DNA from 4 places in the Cellvibrio sp. genome. Region 1 is predicted to be linked to each of the others. Evidence: predicted binding sites of a transcription regulator. Region 1 holds the regulator's gene; each other region holds the start of a gene.
The links. Region 1 encodes LexA, which represses DNA repair genes until DNA is damaged. Its sites were predicted from a motif close to ACTGTNTNTANANACAGT; they were not measured.
Positions count from the first base shown of each region.

Region 2: the regulator LexA is predicted to act here: its motif matches at 924-941, upstream of imuA (translesion DNA synthesis-associated protein ImuA).
Region 3: the regulator LexA is predicted to act here: its motif matches at 798-815, upstream of ruvC (crossover junction endodeoxyribonuclease RuvC).
Region 4: the regulator LexA is predicted to act here: its motif matches at 757-774, upstream of dinB (DNA polymerase IV).

Region 1 covers NZ_JBRFPI010000053.1:8,177-10,379, forward strand. The annotation lists gene ACWA6V_RS05290 (hypothetical protein) at 23-289, shown strand; gene ACWA6V_RS05295 (cell division inhibitor SulA) at 428-838, opposite strand; gene lexA (transcriptional repressor LexA) at 831-1,433, opposite strand; gene ACWA6V_RS05305 (DUF2845 domain-containing protein) at 1,520-1,882, opposite strand; gene ACWA6V_RS05310 (SDR family oxidoreductase) at 1,942-2,203, opposite strand, start outside.
Region 2 covers NZ_JBRFPI010000021.1:2,459-4,661, forward strand. The annotation lists gene ACWA6V_RS02420 (VRR-NUC domain-containing protein) at 1-765, opposite strand, end outside; gene imuA (translesion DNA synthesis-associated protein ImuA) at 967-1,728, shown strand; gene ACWA6V_RS02430 (Y-family DNA polymerase) at 1,728-2,203, shown strand, end outside.
Region 3 covers NZ_JBRFPI010000029.1:13,506-15,708, forward strand. The annotation lists gene ACWA6V_RS03265 (helix-turn-helix domain-containing protein) at 85-702, shown strand; gene ruvC (crossover junction endodeoxyribonuclease RuvC) at 817-1,341, shown strand; gene ruvA (Holliday junction branch migration protein RuvA) at 1,377-1,991, shown strand; gene ruvB (Holliday junction branch migration DNA helicase RuvB) at 2,047-2,203, shown strand, end outside.
Region 4 covers NZ_JBRFPI010000086.1:7,243-9,445, forward strand. The annotation lists gene ACWA6V_RS07535 (alpha-N-arabinofuranosidase) at 1-587, opposite strand, end outside; gene dinB (DNA polymerase IV) at 799-1,950, shown strand; gene ACWA6V_RS07545 (NUDIX hydrolase) at 1,887-2,203, opposite strand, start outside.

The DNA.
Region 1 (2,203 bases):
CGCTGAGGCCGCCGAGGTAGCTATGTCGTCTTTTTACGAAATTATTGAATTGCTGAATGGTGATGTTGCTTTGGCGCGAGCTGACGACGAGAGTAATGAGCCCTTGGTAACCATTCGTTTTTCGGAAGAATCCCTGGCCTTTTTAGGCGAGGAAAAATTCATGGTCGCCAAAGCCATGATTGAGGCGGGAATGGAGGCAGCGGGGGATATTGCTGATCAACAGGCGGAAGCTATGCTGGATGATTTGGTAGAAGAGTTGAGTGATGCGGAAAAACTGATGTTGCACTAGCAGATGGGTGAAGTATTTTTGTCTGTTTAATTTTTTATCTGTTCAATTATTGAGGCCTTGCCTCCCTGCGTTACTCCAGTACATCAAAGTAATTTTTCCTACCTTACGAATTTGATTATTAAAATAGTTGCGCTCAATTTAACGAACTCGCAACAGTAATCCCTGACACCCGCCGGTTTTAGCAGCCAATTCAAGCTGTGTAAGTTCTTTATCTGTCAATTTCCCCGGGCTTGATATCACCGTATGGCTATTGCCTGCAGAGAGTGCTTCCCAAGTGATCCACAATAGTGTTTGCGGATTCTGGCAGTGAATCACCCGAATGTAGCGTGTATTAACACCGTAGGATTCCAGCAGTTCGCGGCTGATATTGTGAGGTGCGATCCAGGTGATCCAGCGATCGCTGCAAGCATTGCTGAGAAATGCAATCATGGGCAATAGCAGCGCGACTTGCTCAGGTGAATCACTGGTCAATACCAGTTCAGTAACACCGCTAGCAGGTTGTTGGCGAGCGGTAGTGGTTACAGGTATTACACGGGCGATATTAGTCACGACGAATCACTCCTACACTAAGGCCTTCAATACTGAACTCTTGATCACGCATATCCACCAGGATAACATCGAACTCCGGGTTTTCCGGCCACAACTCGACCTGCGCATTGTTACCTATCCGTTTGAAACGTTTGACCGTCACTTCTTCGCCGATACGTGCAACGACAATCTGCCCATTGCGCGCTTGATCAGTTTTATGGACAGCCAATAAATCGCCATCAAGAATGCCGGCATCTTTCATGCTCATACCGTGGACACGCAGGAAAAAATCTGCACTGGGTGAAAAAAAGCTTTGTGGAATGTTGCAGTAGTCTTCGATGTGTTCTTGTGCAAGTATCGGGTTGCCCGCTGCGACACGACCAATAACAGGTATGCCAGATTGCAATTCCGGTAGTTTTATCCCGCGTGATGCACCGGGGATAATTTCGATAGCGCCTTTACGAGCCAGGGCTTTAATGTGTTCCTCGGCGGCATTGGCTGACTTAAAGCCGAGAATCCGGGCGATTTCTGCACGAGTGGGCGGATAGCCTGTTTCTTCCGCATATTGGCGGATGAGCTGAAGTACCTGTTCCTGGCGCGGTGTTAAGTCAGACATGATGCACTCCTGAATCTGTTTATTTGTACAGTAGTTGTGATTATATACAGTAATTCAGGTTGTGCAATAGTTTTTCAATCTGCTGATTATTTCACCCTGTCACCATAGCGGATGCTTTGTAATTGACCTCGTGCAAAATACAGATGTGTCATGAACTTGCCCTTGCCGGGGTTGTACGTCCAGATATCTATGTTCTCGCAGGTGGCGATAGCGATATTATTTTGCACGTTGTTATTCCCATTTTGTATTCCTTGTGGCTGGGTGGTTGCTGCTACGGGTTGACAAAAATTGTCGGTCATTACCGGATCACCACATTTATCGAGCACTTCTGCCTTGGTATCACCCACTTGCGCAAGTTTGGTTTTACAGCGCAAGGACTCAGCAACGCTCATATTGGAAAAGCTTGCGCAAATGGCTGTGCATAATAGGGCGATAACATATTTGTTCATGGTTTTCTCCTGCCTGTGATTTTATTAACTCTAGTCGCTGCAACTGAATGAGAAATGAATTAACTCCCGAGTTTACGCAGTAATTTATCGAGCCAGCGAGCAGGTAAAATGCGTTTCATAAAACCCACCAGATAGGTGGGAAAGGTGACGTAATAACGGGCCTGCGGCTGCTTGGCTTCCAGCGCGTGAATGACACGTTGATATACGGCGTCGGGGCCGAGTGTAAAGGGTGTTGTTGTTTCAGTTTTTTCAAGCCTCGCGATCGCGCTGCGATAGGTCGCGAGGTGACGGCTCTTTTCAATATCGATATGGTCGCGCAGT
Region 2 (2,203 bases), on a different contig from region 1:
CCGGCGCCGCTGCAAGCCTGCATGGTTCAGCTGCGCGGGAATGCGATTGGCAAGATTGGTTAAATGTTCTATTTCTGCTGCGAGTTGCAACTCATCGCGCAACTGGATTAATTGTTGGTATTGTTCCAATTCCGCGCGATTTTTAAAAATGCGGTGCTGGTGATCGATGGAGTAATTTTCATAGCGATACAAGCCCAAATCCTGCAACACAAATTCGGTGAGGTCTTGATAGGCATTGCCAAAAAATAATAACAATAAGGTACTGATAATGGCTTGGTTATCCAGCCGATAAGTTGTGCCAAGTTGATGGTTCGTCCAGTCTTGCCAGGTTTTCGATTCTGGAAACTGTTCGGTCAGTTGTGCAATCAATTTTTCTTTGTGCGCTTGTTTTGCTCCCTGTAAATGTTCCTTGAACAGATTGAGCAACTCGGTTTTGGTAAGCAGGTTTGCGACTTCATCAATACTGAGTAAGGCGTTATCGCTGAGCAGGCCGGCTGCAATTAATTCAGTCGCCGCGTGCTCAATGGATTCTATCTCGGCATAGTGCAATTTATCGTGGCGAAATAACGGGCCTTTACGACTGGATAAGCGCACTAATAAACATTGGCTGGTGCGCGGTAACTGTTGGAAGCAAGCAAGAAAATGGAGTTCATCGGCGCTGAGTAAATCCGCATAGCGTTGCAATACCCAATCCACCAAAAACTGGAAGTTAGTCAGGTAATAATCCGCTGCGAGATCAGCTGTGTTTGTTGTTGATTGGCTCATTGCTGCGTAAATCCAAGCGATCGAAGGCCTTATTTATAAAACATATTGCCACAAGACATTTTGTTGAATGTTAAATAATACAACCCCAATTGAGCGATTCGATTAGTGCAAAATAGTCTAATGCTTTTGCTTGACGCTGATTAGGGGGTTGCCACTATACTGTATATCAATACAGTTATCGAGTCCTGAAAAACCTCCACTATGACCCCCAATCCCCCCGATAATCCGCTGACAAGCGTCCCGGATTTGGAGCAATTGCTTTGCCGTCGCGATATCTGGCGCGGTGGCTCGCACAGGCTCGCGCCATCACCTACGCGGGATACGGGTTATAGCGAGCTGAATGCGCAGTTGCTGGGTGGCGGCTGGCCGTCCGCTAATTTGGTTGAGGTCTGTCAGCAAGGTTTTGTGCAATCGGAATGGCTTTTGTTGACTCCGGCATTAACTAATACCCAGGGTTTGATTGTATTACTCAACCCTCCCTGCGTGCCTTTTGCACAAGCGTTGATCAAGGCGGGGATAGATCTGGAGCGAGTGTTGGTAGTGGAGAGCAGCAACAAGGCTGATTTCCTGTTCAGTTTTATTGAGCTAACCCGCGCCAATACCTGCGAGGCAGTGTTGGCGTGGCAGCCAACGCAATCTTTGAATTACACGGAGCTGCGCAAATGCCAATTGGCGGCCACAGAGGGGCAGGGTTTGTATGTGTTATTTCGCCCGGCGGCAGCTGCCGAGCAAAGTTCACCAGCCAGTTTGCGCCTGACCATTAGCCTGCAAGCGCAGGATTTGCAGGTGCATATCTTCAAACAAAAAGGCGAGCTGGCTGCGCTGATGCAGCCGGTGTTATTGCCGCTGCCGCATAACTGGCAAGGTTTTGCGTCGCATCATTTGCTGGATCAAACCGGCAAGCCCAAATCCAATGTGGTTCATCTTCGGCCCCAGCGCGGAGGGCGGCGTGGCCGTAAGTAATGATGCGAGCAACTTCTCGTCCAGATCGCCTTTGGCTCGCGCTGCGCTTGCCGGATTTACCTGCCCACGCGCTTGCGATTGATCTCCACCATGATGCCGCTTTAGCAATTCTTGAGCAGCGGCATGTGATCTGGGCAAATGCTGCAGCTATAGCCAGAGGTGTAGTGCAGGGCATGGATGCATCGACCGCGCAGCTATTGAGTGGATGTGTTCATCAAGAGCGCGATCTTTCATCTGAGCAGCGGTTATTAGCTGAACTTTCAGCTCAGTTGTATGCGTTTACCCCTTATATCGAAACCTATACGAGCAAACAGGTTCCCCAGTCAGGCTTGTTGTTGGAAATTTCCAGCTGCTTAATGTTGTTTGGTGGTGTACACGCGTTTGTTGAAAAAGTCCTGCAATTTTTTGCCGCAAAAAATCTGACTCTGGCGATAGGCTTGGCGCACTCGGCGCAAGCGGCTTGGCTGTTATCCTT
Region 3 (2,203 bases), on a different contig from region 1:
CGCCGTTGTGTCGTATTGCTGTCGTATACAAAACGCCAGATATAGCTAAATCTGACGGCTTTTAATCTTAGCGAGGTGAGTGTCATGGATATGAAAATCAATAAAGAAATATTGCGCCGCGAGCGCGAGCTGCGTGCCTGGACGCAAAGCCATTTGGCGGAGGTTGCGGATTTAAGTATGCGCACTGTGCAGCGGATTGAACGCACAGGGGATGCATCAATGGAATCGGCGGGTGCACTGGCGGCGGCATTGAATATTGATCTTGCGGTATTAATAGACGCATCGATTGCGAGCGAGGAAACAACTCCTGTCAAGTCGCGCCCTTATAAATTATGGGGTGCGATTGGTGTAATCGGCTCAGTATTGGTTGCTGCAGGTTGGTGGTCGAGCGCTGCGGCTGAGCAGGTGATGGTGAGCTTATCCATTGAAGCATCAGGTCGTGTATATTCAGACATGATGCTGTTGAATGAGATAGGCAAGGAAAGCGAAATGCAATTGGATAACCAGTTTCGGATGTTGTTCACCACCAATCGCCAAGGTCAACATTTGCTGGTCAATGCGAAAATTTATAATTTTGTTGGTGGTGAGTATCAGTTGATTTCATCACCGGGAATGTTAGTCGAGGATCAGAAGCCCGCTTCGATGCATGTCACTTTTCCCGATGGACAGAGGGTAAATCTACAACTGGTGGCAGATTTTTGATCGCCGGTCCAAGACCGGCTTTTGATTTGTCCTCTTTTCCACGGTAAATCCCGCTTGCGTCACCCCAATTCACGTGCAACACTGCCGCCAATATAACTGTATATAGATACAACCATGGCGCTTATTCTCGGCATAGACCCAGGCTCCCGCAAAACCGGCTTTGGCATTATCAATGTCATCGGCAGCAAGCAGGAATACATCACCAGCGGCGTTATTCGGATGAAGGATACGGACGAGTTGCCTGCACGCCTCAAAGTTATTTTCGATTCCTTGACCCAAATTATTGAGCAATATTGCCCGCAAGAAATGGCGATCGAACAAGTATTTATGGCCAAAAATGCGTCCTCCGCATTGAAACTGGGGCAGGCACGGGGAGCGGCGATTGTGGCGGCGACAGCGCAGAATGTGCCGGTATCGGAATATGAAGCGCGCAAGGTGAAACAATCCGTTGTCGGTAACGGTGCTGCGGATAAACTGCAAGTGCAGCATATGGTAAAAACCCTGCTGCGTTTACCGGCGGCACCGCAAGAAGATGCGGCCGATGCGCTGGCAGTTGCGCTCTGCCATGCCAATACGCGCGATCATTTAATTCGTATGGCGGCTGGCTCCAGCAGTTTCCGGCGCGGCCGCATTGTGTAACAGAGATTCAACTAGAGCGAGCGAAGAGATTCATTATGATTGGACGTCTGCGTGGCATTTTGCTGGAAAAACAGCCGCCGTATTTGCTGTTAGATGTGCAGGGCGTTGGCTACGAAGTGCAGGCACCTATGACGACATTTTACCGGCTGCCGTCGCTTGGTCATGAAGTGGTGCTACACACACACTTATCCATCACAGAAAACTTGCATCAGCTATTCGGTTTTTCGGAACAACGCGACCGCTCGTTATTTCGTACGTTGATTAAGGTCAATGGTGTTGGCCCCAAATTGGCGATTGCGATTTTGTCAGGCATGGAGGCGGATGATATCGCCCGTTGTGTTCGCGATGACAATATCACTGCCTTGACCAAAGTCCCTGGTATCGGCAAAAAAACCGCTGAACGTTTGGTAATTGAATTGCGCGACCGTTTGAAAAATTGGGATATGCCGCAGAGTGATTTGCTCGCGCACAGTGAAATCCAAAGCATCGCTACTGACAATGATGTGTTTGCAGAGGCGGAAAGCGCCTTGATTGCACTGGGCTACAAACCGGTAGATGCAGCCAAAATGATTTCGCTCGCGGCCAAACAAAAGCCGGATGCCAAGAGCGAAGAGCTAATCCGTATGGCATTGCGCTCTATTGCTGGATAATCAATGCGTGGCATAAACATTGTCGCTGGATAATTTTCAACCTGGTTAAATAACGATGATTGAAACAGATCGCCTGATTGCCCCCGCTGCCAAAGAGCGCGAGGACCACCTTGATCGCACTGTGCGGCCTAAATCGCTGGCAGATTACGTCGGACAACCGGCGGTGCGCGAGCAGATGGAAATTTTTATCGGTGCGGCAAAAAAACGCGGCG
Region 4 (2,203 bases), on a different contig from region 1:
CATGCTTCATTGCCAATCGCAAAATAATGCACACGGAAAGGTTTATCGCGGCCATTTTTGCGGCGCAATTCCGCCAGGGTAGATTTACTATCCGAGGTCATGTACTCCAGCCACTCCGCCATTTCCTGCGGAGTACCAGTGCCCAAATTACCATTCACATAAGCTTCAGCGCCGAGCATTTCCACCAAGTCAAAGAACTCATGGGTACCTACGGCGTTATCCTCTATCACACCACCCCAGTTAGTGTTCACTCGTGCAGGGCGCTTATCGCGCGGGCCAATACCTTCGCGCCAATGATACTCATCGGCAAAACAACCGCCCGGCCAACGCACCAGCGGCACCTGTAAATCTTTCAGCGCACCCACTACGTCGTTGCGCCAGCCTTTGGTATTGGGGATTTTGGATTTGGGGCCAACCCAAATACCTTCGTATATTCCGCGCCCCAAATGCTCGGCAAATTGGCCGTAGATGTTTTTGTTGATGACGGGGCCGGGCTTGGTGGTATCGACGCTGACCTGGGTGTCCGCTAGAGCAGTGAAACTGATTGTCAGGCCTAGGGCGGCAATAAGCGGCTTGATGGCGCGCATAGATGTCTCCTGTTTGTTGTTATTGAATAATGGTGTCTCTGAAAACACTTAATACTAGCCCATGCTAGATCATATTGTCATACAAGTTAACTTTATTTTACCCCTAGCCTGTCAAGGGCTGTCAGCTCAGTTAGTGAATTAATCATGTTGCTGCTGCCATTCATGCAACACTGTGTTTTAATACAGTACACATTAACCATCGCCAATTCCCATGCGCAAAATTATCCATTGTGATGCCGATTGTTTTTTCGCCGCTATTGAAATGCGCGATGACCCCAGCCTTGCCCATCGCCCGATTGCGGTGGGCGGTAGCAGTGACCGGCGCGGCGTCATTTCCACCTGCAATTACGAAGCGCGGCGCTATGGCGTACATTCGGCCATGCCTTCCAGCACTGCAAAACGTTTGTGCCCGGATTTATTAATCCTGCCCACGCGCATGGATGCCTATCGCGAAGCCTCGGCAAAAATGCGCGATATTTTTTACGAATACACCGAGTTGGTTGAACCACTTTCGCTCGATGAAGCATTTTTGGATGTCAGCGATGCAAAAATTCATCGCGGTAGCGCGACATTAATCGCGCAGGAAATCCGCCAGCGCATCAAAGATGAAATCGGCATCACTGTCTCCGCCGGTATCGCTCCCAATAAATTTCTCGCCAAAGTCGCCAGCGACTGGAATAAACCCAACGGGCAGTTTGTTATCCCACCTGAAAAGGTTCAAGCTTTTGTCGCGCAATTACCCGTCAAAAAAATTTACGGCGTCGGTAAAGCCATGGCGGCAAAACTGGCGGAATCCAATATCTTTACTTGTGGCGACCTGCACAAATTTTCAATCTTTGAATTATCGCAACGCTATGGTCAAATGGGCTCACGCCTTTACAAGCTGAGCCGAGGAATTGATGAGCGCGAATTAACGGTAGACCGACGCCGCAAATCCCTCAGTGTGGAAAATACTTTTTCGCAGGATCTTCCCAGATTGGAAAACTGCCTGCACGAGTTACCGCCACTAAGCCAACAACTGGCGATACGCTTGCGCCGTGTCGATGATGACTACAAAGTGGTAAAACTCTTTGTAAAACTTAAATTTTCAGATTTCAGTATTACCACCATCGAGCGCAGCGCCAGTGCGGTGTCTTTAATGGAGTTGCAAAGTTTGTGTGCAGAAGCTTATGAGCGGAAAAATTTGCCAGTGCGGTTGATCGGTGTAGGCGTGAGGTTTATTGATTTGCGGGAGAGTAATGCGTTTTTTCAGCTGGAACTATTTAACAATACCAATCAGTATCTTACAGAAGAACCATTTTATGGATTGAACGATGAATTAAGAAACCATAACAATCGAGTCTTTAACACTGGAATGGCCTGAGGATGCGCCATGTATTCAGGAATTCCCATCAATTGCCAACATTGCCCTTCACTACCAAATACGATGCTATCAATTTCAACTTGCTGGCCTTCCGCAACAAAGAAAAATGAATTGCCGGTATTTAAATAATCGGGCACCTTTTTCTTAAAAATCAAGCGTGACTCGGGAAGTGCTATTCCAAACTCCTCTTGTAACTCCCTCAACACACACGCTTCCGATGTTTCAAACCCCTCACGTCCACCACCGGGAAAAT